Regions from separate parts of the Vibrio apostichopi genome, predicted to be linked through region 2. Evidence: predicted binding sites of a transcription regulator. Region 2 holds the regulator's gene; each other region holds the start of a gene.
What was found. The regulator PurR, encoded in region 2, represses purine synthesis genes. The targets are predictions, from matches to a motif close to TNANGNAAACGTTTNCNTNA.
Positions count from the first base shown of each region.

Region 1: a site for PurR is predicted at 2,062-2,081, ahead of metK (methionine adenosyltransferase). Genes of this name have one in related genera too.
Region 3: a site for PurR is predicted at 1,654-1,673, ahead of QUF19_RS10220 (phosphoribosylaminoimidazolesuccinocarboxamide synthase). Genes of this name have one in related genera too.

Region 1 is NZ_AP028067.1:3,306,441-3,310,659, forward strand. It holds gene tkt (transketolase) at 1-1,881, opposite strand, end outside; gene metK (methionine adenosyltransferase) at 2,259-3,413, shown strand; gene QUF19_RS14680 (DUF2189 domain-containing protein) at 3,782-4,219, shown strand, end outside.
Region 2 is NZ_AP028067.1:2,492,297-2,496,515, forward strand. It holds gene torR (two-component system response regulator TorR) at 1-666, opposite strand, end outside; gene torD (molecular chaperone TorD) at 955-1,602, shown strand; gene purR (HTH-type transcriptional repressor PurR) at 1,920-2,924, shown strand; cyclic di-GMP riboswitch class I at 3,095-3,180, shown strand; gene QUF19_RS11085 (TfoX/Sxy family DNA transformation protein) at 3,308-3,898, shown strand; partial or broken gene QUF19_RS11090 (IS3 family transposase) at 4,014-4,219, shown strand, end outside.
Region 3 is NZ_AP028067.1:2,294,725-2,298,943, reverse strand. It holds gene QUF19_RS10225 (transporter) at 1-260, shown strand, start outside; gene QUF19_RS10220 (phosphoribosylaminoimidazolesuccinocarboxamide synthase) at 452-1,555, opposite strand; gene QUF19_RS10215 (SulA-like leucine-rich domain-containing protein) at 1,845-2,252, opposite strand; gene QUF19_RS10210 (hypothetical protein) at 2,630-2,818, opposite strand; gene QUF19_RS10205 (tetratricopeptide repeat protein) at 2,984-4,099, opposite strand.

The DNA.
Region 1 (4,219 bases), 810 kb from region 2:
GCCACCGAAACCAACGTACTTGTACCAGAAGTCAGCGATGCCAGCTTCTACAGCAATACGTACTGTTACGTCAGCTGGAAGTACAGACTCACGGTATTCAGCGTCTTGCTTATCAAACGCGTCAGTTGCAGGCATCGATACTACGCGTACTTTCTTGCCTTCAGCTGTTAGTTCAGCAGCAGCGCTAACCGCTAGTTCAACTTCAGAACCCGTCGCGATAAGGATAAGCTCTGGTTTGCCTTCGCAATCTTTCAGGGTGTAACCACCCTTAGCGATGTTTGCCACTTGCTCTGCATCACGATCTTGTTGTGCAAGGTTTTGACGAGAGAAGATAAGTGCAGAAGGACCATCTTTGCGTTCGATTGCCAGTTTCCAAGCAACAGCAGACTCAACTTGGTCACATGGACGCCATGTGCTCATGTTTGGGGTCAGACGTAGAGAAGCGATCTGCTCAACCGGTTGGTGAGTCGGACCATCTTCGCCTAGGCCGATAGAATCGTGCGTGTAAACTTGGATGTTCTGAATTTTCATCAGAGCAGCCATACGCATTGCGTTACGCGCGTATTCCATGAACATTAGGAACGTTGCGCCGTATGGTACGAAACCACCGTGCAGAGCGATACCGTTCATGATAGCCGTCATACCGAATTCACGTACACCGTAGTGGATGTAGTTACCAGAGAAGTCATTTGCTTCAAGAGACTTAGAACCAGACCACATAGTCAGGTTAGAAGGCGCAAGGTCAGCAGAACCGCCCATGAATTCAGGTAGCATAGCACCGAACGCTTCTAGAGCATTTTGAGATGCTTTACGTGATGCGATGTTTGCAGGGTTAGCTTGAAGATCAGCAATGATTGCGTTTGCTTTCTCTTCCCACTCAGCTGGAAGTTCGCCGTTAGTACGACGTTTAAACTCTGCTGCTAGCTCTGGGTGAGCGGCTGCGTATGCGTCAAACTTAGCATTCCAAGCCGCTTCTTTCGCTGCGCCCGCTTCTTTCGCATTCCACTCAGCTGCAATATCAGCTGGGATTTCGAAAGGACCGTGTTCCCAACCAAGTGCCGCTTTAGTTGCTGTGATTTCATCAGCGCCTAGTGGAGCACCATGACAGTCGTGCGTACCCGCTTTGTTTGGAGAACCAAAACCGATGATAGTTTTAGTACAGATAAGTGTTGGACGAGGATCCGCTTTAGCCGCTTCAATAGCAGCATTGATAGCGTCAGCGTCATGACCATCAACCGCTGGAATTACATGCCAGCCGTAAGCTTCAAAACGCTTAGGTGTATCGTCAGAGAACCAACCTTCAACTTCGCCATCGATAGAGATGCCGTTGTCATCCCAGAAAGCAACCAACTTACCAAGACCTAGCGTACCCGCTAGAGAACATGCTTCGTGAGAGATACCTTCCATCAGACAACCATCACCCATGAATGCATAAGTGAAGTGATCGACGATGTCGTGGCCTTCTTTGTTGAACTGTGCAGCCAATGCTTTCTCAGCCATCGCCATACCAACAGCGTTAGTGATGCCTTGACCTAGAGGACCAGTAGTCGTTTCGATACCAGGAGCGTAACCGTACTCTGGGTGACCAGGAGTCTTAGAGTGCAGTTGACGGAAGTTCTTAAGGTCTTCAATTGAAAGCTCGTAACCTGCAAGATGAAGCAGAGAGTAAATCAACATTGAACCATGGCCGTTAGACAGAATAAAACGGTCGCGGTCAGCCCACTCTGGGTTTGCTGGGTTGTGGTTCAAGTGACCACGCCAAAGAACTTCAGCGATGTCAGCCATACCCATAGGTGCGCCAGGGTGGCCTGAATTTGCTTGTTGAACGCCATCCATGCTAAGTGCGCGAATTGCATTGGCTAGATCTTTACGAGAAGGCATGTCTGCTCCTGAGTACATAAGCGATTTAAAAAAGAGATTGATGCTAAAATTTTCATTTTTATTAGCGCGGGTATTCTCTCAAACGACTTTAGCGACTGCAAACGTTTTACTGGCATTTTAACGGTCATTTTTCGCAATTTTCGAACATTTACATCACTTAGGAATGCCTTATCTCGACCGATACGCAAACGTTTAGTTATGACATATCATAAAAAAGAGCTTGTAATTCGACCGCTGGAATTTAGAATAGCCGTCTAGATGTAGAAACACCTACAAAATATACTGTATTTAATGGCGGCGCTTCCTAGCTTGCGACGCCTGAAATTATTTGCATTTAACTATTTGCAACTAAAAACTAAACTAAAAGTGGAGCTCTCATGGCTAAGCACCTATTCACTTCTGAATCTGTTTCAGAAGGCCATCCAGATAAAATTGCAGACCAAATCTCTGATGCTGTTCTTGATGCCATCTTGGAACAAGATCCAAAAGCACGTGTTGCTTGTGAGACTTACGTAAAAACCGGCATGGTTATGGTTGGCGGTGAAGTAACAACGTCTGCATGGGTTGATATCGAAGAAATCACTCGTGAAACAGTTCGTGAAATTGGTTACGTTCATTCTGATATGGGCTTTGACGCTGACTCTTGTGCTGTACTAAACACAATTGGTAAGCAGTCTCCAGACATCAACCAAGGTGTTGATAAAGCTGATCCTAAAGATCAAGGCGCAGGCGACCAAGGTATCATGTTTGGTTACGCGACTAACGAAACACCAATCCTAATGCCAGCTCCAATTACTTACTCTCACCTTCTTGTTAAGAAGCAAGCTGAAGTACGTAAGAGCGGCAAACTTGACTTCCTTCGCCCAGATGCGAAATCTCAAGTTACGTTCCAATACGACCAAGGTAAGATCGTTGGTATCGATGCTGTTGTTCTTTCGACTCAACACTGTGATTCAGTAACAACACCTGACCTACGTGAAGCGGTAATGGAAGAGATCATCAAGCCAGTACTTCCTTCAGAGTGGATCAACAAAGACACTAACTTCTTCATCAACCCAACAGGCCGTTTTGTAATCGGTGGCCCAATGGGTGACTGTGGTCTAACTGGTCGTAAGATCATCGTTGATACCTACGGCGGCGCAGCTCGTCACGGTGGCGGTGCATTCTCTGGTAAAGATCCATCAAAAGTTGACCGTTCTGCAGCTTACGCAGCTCGTTACGTTGCGAAAAACATCGTTGCTGCTGGCATGGCTGACCGTTGTGAGATTCAACTGTCTTACGCTATCGGTGTTGCAGATCCAACATCTATCATGGTTGAAACGTTTGGTACTGAGAAAGTAGCTCACGAAATCATCATTGAAGCCGTTCGTCAAAACTTCGACCTACGTCCATACGGTCTTCAAGAGATGCTGAACCTTCTTCAACCTATCTACAAGCAGACTGCAGCATACGGTCACTTCGGTCGTGAAGAGTTCCCTTGGGAAGCGACTGACAAAGCAGCAATGCTTGCAGACTTTGCTGGCCTAAAATAATTTAGCCAAAGCAAATCACTTCTTTAAAGCCCTTACTTGTTAGTAAGGGCTTTATTTTTATGTACTTACCTCTCCCACGCTAATCTATCCACCTTTCAAAAGACGCCTTTACCGTTAACCACTTAGTATAAAAACCCGCCGATAATTTGTGTTTTCGAACACTACTGACAATAGTTAAGGTAACTCCTAGGCGATCAAGCTCACATTTAACTCAAAGTAATTCAGTCTGATAGCTCTCGTTAAATGCACGCTAGAACAATAACTGGGACGAAAAAGAGCAATTTAGCTCAACACCATAACTCTCACAAAAGCCACACCGATGAGCCTTATGGAACTATAACTAGGACGTTATTTAACTAGGGGGATATATGCCTCGTACTGTACACCCATCCGAACTGAACGATAAGAAACACAAGGTCAGCGATCAGGATTACGCTCGCACCATTCCTTGTAACCAAGTAAGCATATCCGCCCCTTTCCATTGGTTATCGCTTGCACTACATGACTTAGTGAGAATGCCAATAATCAGCGCATTTTACGGATTGTGCTTCATGGCCGCGGCCATCGCCATCGTGCAACTAGTGCAATGGCAAGGAACACACCTAGTCGTCATGCCAAGCTTGATAGTCTATATGTTGATAGGACCATTCCTTGCTTTGGGTTTATACGATGCGAGCTGGGAAAGAGAGAAAGGACATTCACCAAGTTTGTTCCACTCAATGAAGGCGATTACTCGCAACTCCACGCACCAATGGGCTTTTGCGATTGTGTTGATGGTGGCAATGATATTTTGGATGAGGATTGCT
Region 2 (4,219 bases):
TTGTGGGTTCTTAGGGTCAAACTCCATCTTCGCACGCATGCGACGGATTAACACGTCGATGGTTCGGTCATTTGGAGCATCCACTCGGTGGCTGATCATGTTCAAAATACGTTCACGACTTAACACTTGGTTAGGGTAAGAAGAAAGCGCAACGAGCAGCTCATATTCTGCTTTAGTCAGCTTAACTGGCTCACCGTTTTTACTTAAAGCACGACGAGGGATATCAAACGTCCACTCACCAAAACGAACCACAGATTCGTCTTCTGCTTCAACTGTCGCACCAACCGCTGTTTTACGAGCAGCAGCAATACGCCAAAGTAAGTTTTTAACTCGAACTAATAACTCGCGAAGTTCGAAGGGTTTAGTAACATAATCGTCTGCGCCCATTTCTAGGCCTACAATTTTGTCGATGCTATCCGTGCGTCCAGTAACTAAAATAATCCCAATGTCCGATTGACTGCGTAATTCGCGAGTTAGCATCAATCCATCTTCGCCTGGTAAGTTGATGTCTAGCATAATGAGGTCAACGTTGTTTTCTTCCAACACGTTTCTCATTTGAGCGCCGCTTTCCGCTTCACTCACTGTGTAACCTTCGTTCTGGAAATATCCAACCAGCTTACTGCGGGTTACCACATCATCTTCTACGACTAATACGTGATAGCTCATCTACACCACTTTTCTTATTTAATAGTTTCAGTAACCATTCTATTCATAACTAGTAACAATTCTAGTGGTACAGCAGATAAAAGCGAGAAACATGAATCTTTTTTGATACAAGACAATCTAAAACCTTGCTATTTATCGTCCATCGCAATTCAATATAGGCATTACGACTAACGAGTCACTTTGCGTTTAGCAAATAACCTTGTTATTGAGCCTTGGTGTGCTTATGCCCAAATGACTTCACGATGCTTGGGTATATAAACATCACAAGACTAAATCAGGATCTATGAAATGAAAGATACGAAAGCATTCAACGAACAAAGAGCTGAAATATACTGGTGGCTATCAAGCTTGTTCGCTAAAGAGCTCACACAAGAAGAACTCGATCACTACCACTCTGTTGAGATTCGTTCTTTTCTGACTGGTTTAGGCGAAAACGAAACACTTAAGCCTGCGATTGATAAACTGGTAGACGCATTGAACCGTCTACAAACACGTGAAGATGCCCAACTAGAACTGTCTGCTGACTTCTGCGATCTATTCTTAAAGACAGATAAACATGGTGCTCTACCTTACGCTTCAATGTATATCGGCGAAACGGGTCTGTTAAACGACAAGCCAGCCAAAGACATGGAAGACATCATGGCTAAGCACAACTTGGTGGTAAACCAAGATCTAAAAGAACCAGCCGACCACATTGCTATCGAACTTGATTTCCTTGGTAATCTCATCATCCGTTCAAATGAAACTGAGCTTGAAGAAGAATTAGAAAAATCGTTCGCTGTTCAACAACAGTTTATTGAACAACAACTTCTTACTTGGGTACCAAAGTTCAACGCTAGATGTCGTGAGATCGATTCATTCGGTTTCTATGCATCGGTTGCCTCTCTTCTCGTTGCCTTCTGTAATCTGGACACTCAGTATTTAGCGGGTGAATAAGATTCGCTGATGATTAAGTAAACAAATTCAATAAAATGTGACAATTCACCCAGATTTCTGGGTGAATTTTATTGCGAGTAATTTCTAGTCAGTCTAAAATTGTGACCGCAAACGATAAAATATGAAACATTCACGAAATGCTATGCTTATTTAAGTTCAGAGCATTTCGGTGTTAAGACAAGCCGCTCAATAGCGGTTTTTTGTTTTTTAGCACTTTAATACCCCAAAGAGCCCTACAAATTTAAGCTCTTAGTTAGGTAGCTTAACGGCTACTTTATTCCGTACTTTGGGAAAGTAGCTTCTAATAGGATAAAACCATGGCCACGATAAAAGATGTCGCTCGCTTAGCAGGCGTATCAACTACCACCGTTTCTCACGTAATCAACAAAACGCGTTTTGTTGCAGAAGCGACTCAAGAGAAAGTAAACAAAGCCGTTGACGAATTAAACTACGCGCCAAGTGCTGTTGCTCGTAGCTTGAAATGCAATTCAACACGCACTATCGGCATGCTAGTGACTCAATCAACAAACCTCTTCTTCTCTGAAGTGATCGATGGTGTTGAAAGCTACTGCTACCGTCAAGGTTACACTTTGATTCTGTGTAACACGGGTGGTATCTATGAGAAGCAACGTGACTACATTCGAATGCTTGCAGAAAAACGTGTAGATGGCATCTTGGTTATGTGTTCTGACTTAACAGAAGAACTTCGTGGCATGTTAGATCGCCATGCAGATATCCCAAAAGTTGTCATGGATTGGGGGCCTGAAACCTCTCAGGCTGATAAAATCATCGATAACTCTGAAGAAGGCGGCTACCTAGCAACTAAGTACCTGCTAGAACGTGGTCACACAAAGATTGCTTGTTTAAGTGGCCACTTAGACAAAGCAGCATGTGTAGAACGCATCGCGGGTTACAAACGCGCACTCAATGAAGCGAAGGTCACAACCGACGAAAAGCTCATCATTGAAGGTAACTTTGAGTGTGATACCGCTGTACTTGCGGCTGATAAAATTGCTCAGATGGAAGATCGCCCTACCGCTGTGTTCTGTTTTAACGACACAATGGCACTTGGCCTAATGAGTCGCCTGCAACAGCAAGGCATTCGTATTCCTGAAGATATTTCGGTTATCGGTTACGACAACATTGAACTTGCAGAATACTTCTCTCCACCATTGACGACGGTTCACCAACCTAAACGTCGTGTTGGTAAAAATGCATTCGAAATTTTATTGGAACGCATTAAAGATAAAGATCATGAAAAACGTGTCTTCGAAATGCATCCTGAAATTGTTGAACGAAGCACAGTTAAAACGTTAAATTAATTGATAAATCGAGTTTAATTTCATTAAGCGCACCTTTGGGTGCGCTTTTTTTATAAGCAGCCAAAATAAACCCAGTTGCATAACACCAAGATCATTAATTGAAGCAACATCACATTTTGAAATATCAGGTGTGAGCCTCATTCAACAAAAACTTTATTCTATTAAGTCAGTCACGCACAGGGCAAACCACTCGAAAGAGTGAGACGCAAAGCTTCCGGCCTAAACCACTCGTTGGTATGGTAGCGGGGTTACCGATGGCAAAATGCAGTAGTTACTAACAATTTAGTAATTTACGGCTTATTGACAATTTAATTGCAACATTTTGCTAATCTCTCGGACCTGCTTATTTGGTGGCGTAGTTCAAATACACCGAGATAAATAACATGGATAAACCGATACTAAAGGACTCAATGAAATTATTTGAGCCCCTAGGAAAAATAAAATCACGCTCAATGTTTGGTGGATTCGGGCTTTTTGCTGATGACACTATGTTTGCTCTGGTTGTAAATGACCAGCTGCACATAAGAGCGGACAAAGACACAACAAAGCAATTCGAGCAACAAGGGTTTCAACCATACGTCTACAAAAAACGTGGTTTCCCTGTCGTCACTAAGTATTTCGCATTGCCGGAAGGTTTGTGGCAAGACCAAGAAAAAATCTTGCAACTTGCTACGACGTCTCTGGGTTTTGCTAAAGAAGAGAAAGCTGAGCAGTCTTCTGCTAAGCCAACTCGACTAAAGGACCTCCCTAACCTTCGACTGGCTACCGAGCGTATGTTGAAAAAGGCGGGGATCGATTCCGTAGAATGTTTATATGAATCTGGCTCTGTAAACGCATTTAACGCCATCAAGGAATCGCATGCTTCCTCAGTCAGCATTGAGCTGCTTTGGGCGCTTGAAGGTGCGATCAATGGTACTCATTGGTCTGTAATACCGCAGCAACGTCGTGAAGAGCTTATCAGTCGCGTCAATTAATATTGTCAGTTCAAACTATCTACATAACTAAGCCGCATTCTTGCGGCTTTTTTTATAAAAGTTGTACCGTCCTAAATATGGTTGACACATTTCCAACATGAAATTGGAGAGTGTCATGAAAACAACAAGTAGACGTACTCAACGAGATTATTCTCTTGCCTTTAAATTGGCAGTCGTAAGCCAAGTTGAAAAAGGCGAAATGACTTATAAGCAAGCTCAAGAACGTTATGGGATCCAAGGTCGCTCTACCGTTTTAGTTTGGCTTCGCAAACATGGTCAACTAGATTGGTCTAAAGGAACAGAACAATCGAGAGCGTTAGG
Region 3 (4,219 bases), 200 kb from region 2:
CCGTCTGGAGGGATAGCATCAAAGAGCTAGCCAGCCCAGAAGATCGCTTATGGCAGATGGCATTGAAATCAATGTCTACACGTAAAAGCGATGAATCTAATATTGTCACTTTGCTTAAGCTAGCAAAGTTAGAAGGGATCAATGAGCTAAAAGTTGTGATGCCATATTCGCTGGAAGATGAGCAAATTGAGTACATAGAATCACGCAGTCATTTGGTGATTGCAGATAACTCTGGTGAAGAGTTTACTATCAAGCTTTGATCACCAACCAAACTGTGATCATCAACTAAGCTTTGATTACCAACTTTCACAGTTCACGATAGTCATTCAATAGCTTTAATGAAATCTACATCGTAAAAAGGGCCTCAATATTGAGGCCCTTTTAGTATCTAAAATTTGTGCTTACTAGCTAGATCATTAACTTATCAGCTTTCTAGCGTGCGATTGGTCGACTAATCGATTAGTCCGTAATCGGCACGAAGCACATCAATGATTTCTTGCTTCGGATTGTCGCTTAATACAATCTCGCCACCGGTGATTTTCGCTGCGATATCAAGGTAAGTACGAGAAAGAGACATCAATGCATCCAAAGGTAGTTCATTGTCACGAGCTAGAGCTTCACGCTCTGGCATGCGTTCTTTGTTCAACAGAATGTCCGCATCAGGGAAGTAGTTGAGTAGGAACTGACGGAAACCTTCTTTCGAGTTCTCGACGATGTTGCCTTTGTTGTACTCTTGAGTATCCCAAATACGAGATGAGTCTGGAGTACCGACTTCGTCCATGTAGATCAGCTTTTCTTTACCTTGAGCATCGTTCACGTAGCCGAACTCAAACTTGGTATCGACAAAGGTTTGATCGACGTTTGCGAGTGCTTGGCTAATTACGTTGAAGCCTTCTTTTAGAAGTTTCTCGTAATGCGCAATGTCACTTGCTTGAGTAAAGTTGAACGCTGCGAAGTTGTCTTCAATGTTGTTGCGAGTGATGTTCACATCGTCAGCTTCTGGTACACCAGGAATCCCTTTCAAAATCCCTTTTGTAGAAGGCGTGATTAGAAGCTCAGGTAGCTTTTTGTCTTTCTCAAGGCCTTCAGGCATCTCGATACCGCAGAATTCACGTTCGCCGTTCGCGTATGCACGCCACATAGATCCTGTGATGTATTGACGACAAATCGCTTCGATCATGACTGGGCGAGCTTTTTGTACAATCCATACGAATGGGTGGGGGATATCAAGAATATGACTGTCAGCAAGGCCGTTGTCTTTAAACAATTTGAACCAGTGGTTAGAGATAGCATTCAGAGCTGCTCCCTTACCTGGGACACCTTTAAGATTACCTTCACCACGCCAAATACAATCAAACGCAGAGATACGATCACTGATCACCATGATGGCTAAAGGCGCATCTGGCGCTACATTGTAGCCTTTCTCTTTAATTAGTCGTTGGCTATCTTCTTCAGTTAACCAGTAGACCGAACGAACCTTGCCACTGTGGACAGGTTTGTCAGTACGGATTGGTAGGTCATCATTTACGGCAAGAACTTGATCAGCAAGGCTCATTTAGACATTCCTATCTTTTATCAAACGTCATACAGAGAAGTGCGGTGTGCACATGATTAGACGGGCATTATACCCAATCTATTATTTGCTTCCAGATAAAAAGCAAACGATTGCTAATTCTATTGATCAAATAAAAACCCCCGCCTAACTATTCGCTAGAAAATTAGCGAATTGTAGGGCAGGGGAAGGCAGTCTGTTGAGCTGTGTTTTGGCGCTATGTTTATTAGCTAAAAGATTGAGCTATGTTTCTGAGCTAAATGGTTAAGCCAAATTGCTAAGCGAGGTTAGCTTAGTGAATACGCTCTGAAGTTTCATCAATGAAGAACACTTCGCATTGAAAGCGTTGGCCTAACGTTCTTAGGTATTGTTGGCTGAATGAGTCGATAGACGTACTTGCAACGATTGCGCTCGCGTTTCCTGAGCGTATTGCTTTCTCGACGGTCTCTACTTCATTCATTTGGTTCGACGCTTTCATATGGATAACACGCTCGCAGCAAACATTGTGTTGCTTAAGCTGCTTAGCTGATGGTCTTGGCGTTTGAGCAGTAAACAGCAACCATTGATGTTGATTGGACAGCAACGCCATTCTTGCGAACAACGCTTCCTCGTTTGAGTTTTTGCTTTTACGAGAAACTGATGTAAATGCGCAGTGAACTAGCGGGCTAGAGTGTTGGGCTTTAACGTGTGCTTGAATCATTTTGCTGTCCTTATATACATGCTGTATGTGTATACAGTAGTTTTTGTTGCTTATAAGATCAAGCGGTTTTTGTGGGATTATTGGTCGTTTTCTTCCGGTTTAGTAAGTGTTTTTTAATTAAGCTATTGATATTTTAGCAAAAATTGAATTTGACTGATTTTTATATTTTGTCTCATAAATTGAAAAAATGTGATTTCTATACAGGTGTATACAGTAGTTTTTACAGAAAAGTACTGTATACACCTGTATAGAAGATAAGAAGATAAGAAGATAAGAAGATAAGAAGATAAGAAGATAAGAAGATAAGAAGATAAGAAGATAAATCCCAGATACAAAAAAAGCGCCTTGGGCGCTTTCTTATATTTCAACGGTGTTACTTATCTCAGTGTCGCTTGGGAGAGTTTTGTTCTCATTTCCATTTCACCAATATTGAACTGGCGAACATCAATGGTTGCAATATCATTGCACTCTTTACATGCATGATGACACTTACCATCTAGGTAGTCGTGCTTTTTTACTAGGCTTGGCTTTTTGCACCAATCACAAACGCCTTCTATTGTGAACATATTTTCTCCTCACCTGTTTAAGTCAGGTGTATTTTCGGCGCAAATTATGACACAAGTAAGACCCATTAGTTAATAGTTTGTTACCCGTTTTTGAGAGGGGGATCGATTGCAACACTAATAAAATCGGTATCTTTGCGATCTTGGAAAATGAACATGTGTAGTTGTTTACGGTTTTGTAACATTTTGTAAAATGGTTTTTAGCGCATTGTTCAAACGTTTCATTTCTTCGTCACATCCTTGACCGTCAGGGTGATAGATTTTAGATAGTTGTTTGTATCGAATCTTAATGCTTTTTTGGTCAGGAATAGAGCTAGGTGTGTACCCAAATAGAGCGCAGGCTACTTGCAAGGCATTCAGACCTTTGTTGTTTTTCTGCTTCTTTAATTCGTTATAGATGGTTTGAAGCTGGCGCTTTTGCTGCTTAATGGTGAAGTCTTTCGCGTTAAGTTGCGCTTCAAGTGTCTGTTGCTGCTGATTCAACTCACCAGATTTCAGGATCTGTCGCTTTCGCGATATAACCAGAGTCGCGCTGATACTCACTATCGCAATCAAAACGGCCAGCACTGCGCCAATCATATAGTCAGAGCTGGTTAGATTAGAGCTGGAGAGGTTAGAGTGCTTCGCTTGGTTAGATTGCATTTGGCTAGATTGCGCTTGCTGAGATAGCACCTGACTGGTGTCTATTTCAGAGTCGATGCTGTCATTGAGCTGTTCAATCGAAGAGATTTGCTTGGCACGCTGTTGGTTGAATTGTGCTTCTAGAACACGGATGTAGCCCTCTTCTGCATTCGGGTTGTCTTTTAAGGCCGCTTCATACCATAACTGCGCCGCATCTAACGGTTGCAGTAGCTCTTTATCTAGTGAGGACTCATAGATCTTTGCCACTTCATTGGGAGCGCGTTTGTTGCCTTGTAGCGCCGCTTTGATGAACCATTCCAAGGCGAGTTTGTTATCTTGCTCGACACTTGTTCCTGCCAAGTACCATTCACCCAGTTTAAATTGCGCATCTGGATTGCCGTTATCCGCTGATTGTGAGTACCAATAGAGTGCATCATCGATGTTTTTAGGCACGTCAGTCCCCAGTTCATACGATTGGGCTAATTGATACTGAGACCTTGAGTCTTGAGGTTGTCGATCTTGAGGTTGTAGAGCTAACGAAAGTTCAGCACTGCTTTCAGCATGAACGAAATGTGGGACGAACAATTGTACCGTGGAAAAGACTAGGGCTAGAAATAGAGTTCTAAGAAGTGACGATGACCGGAAGTTGGATAAGATAAGCAAAAGAATAAGTCTCGTAAAAAAGCCCAGTGCCGATGTATCAGTATGAATACGCTATGTGGCTGAGTGTTAAGTCGTAACGCTTAAAATAAGCGATACGAATGACAAGCAACTATATAGTGG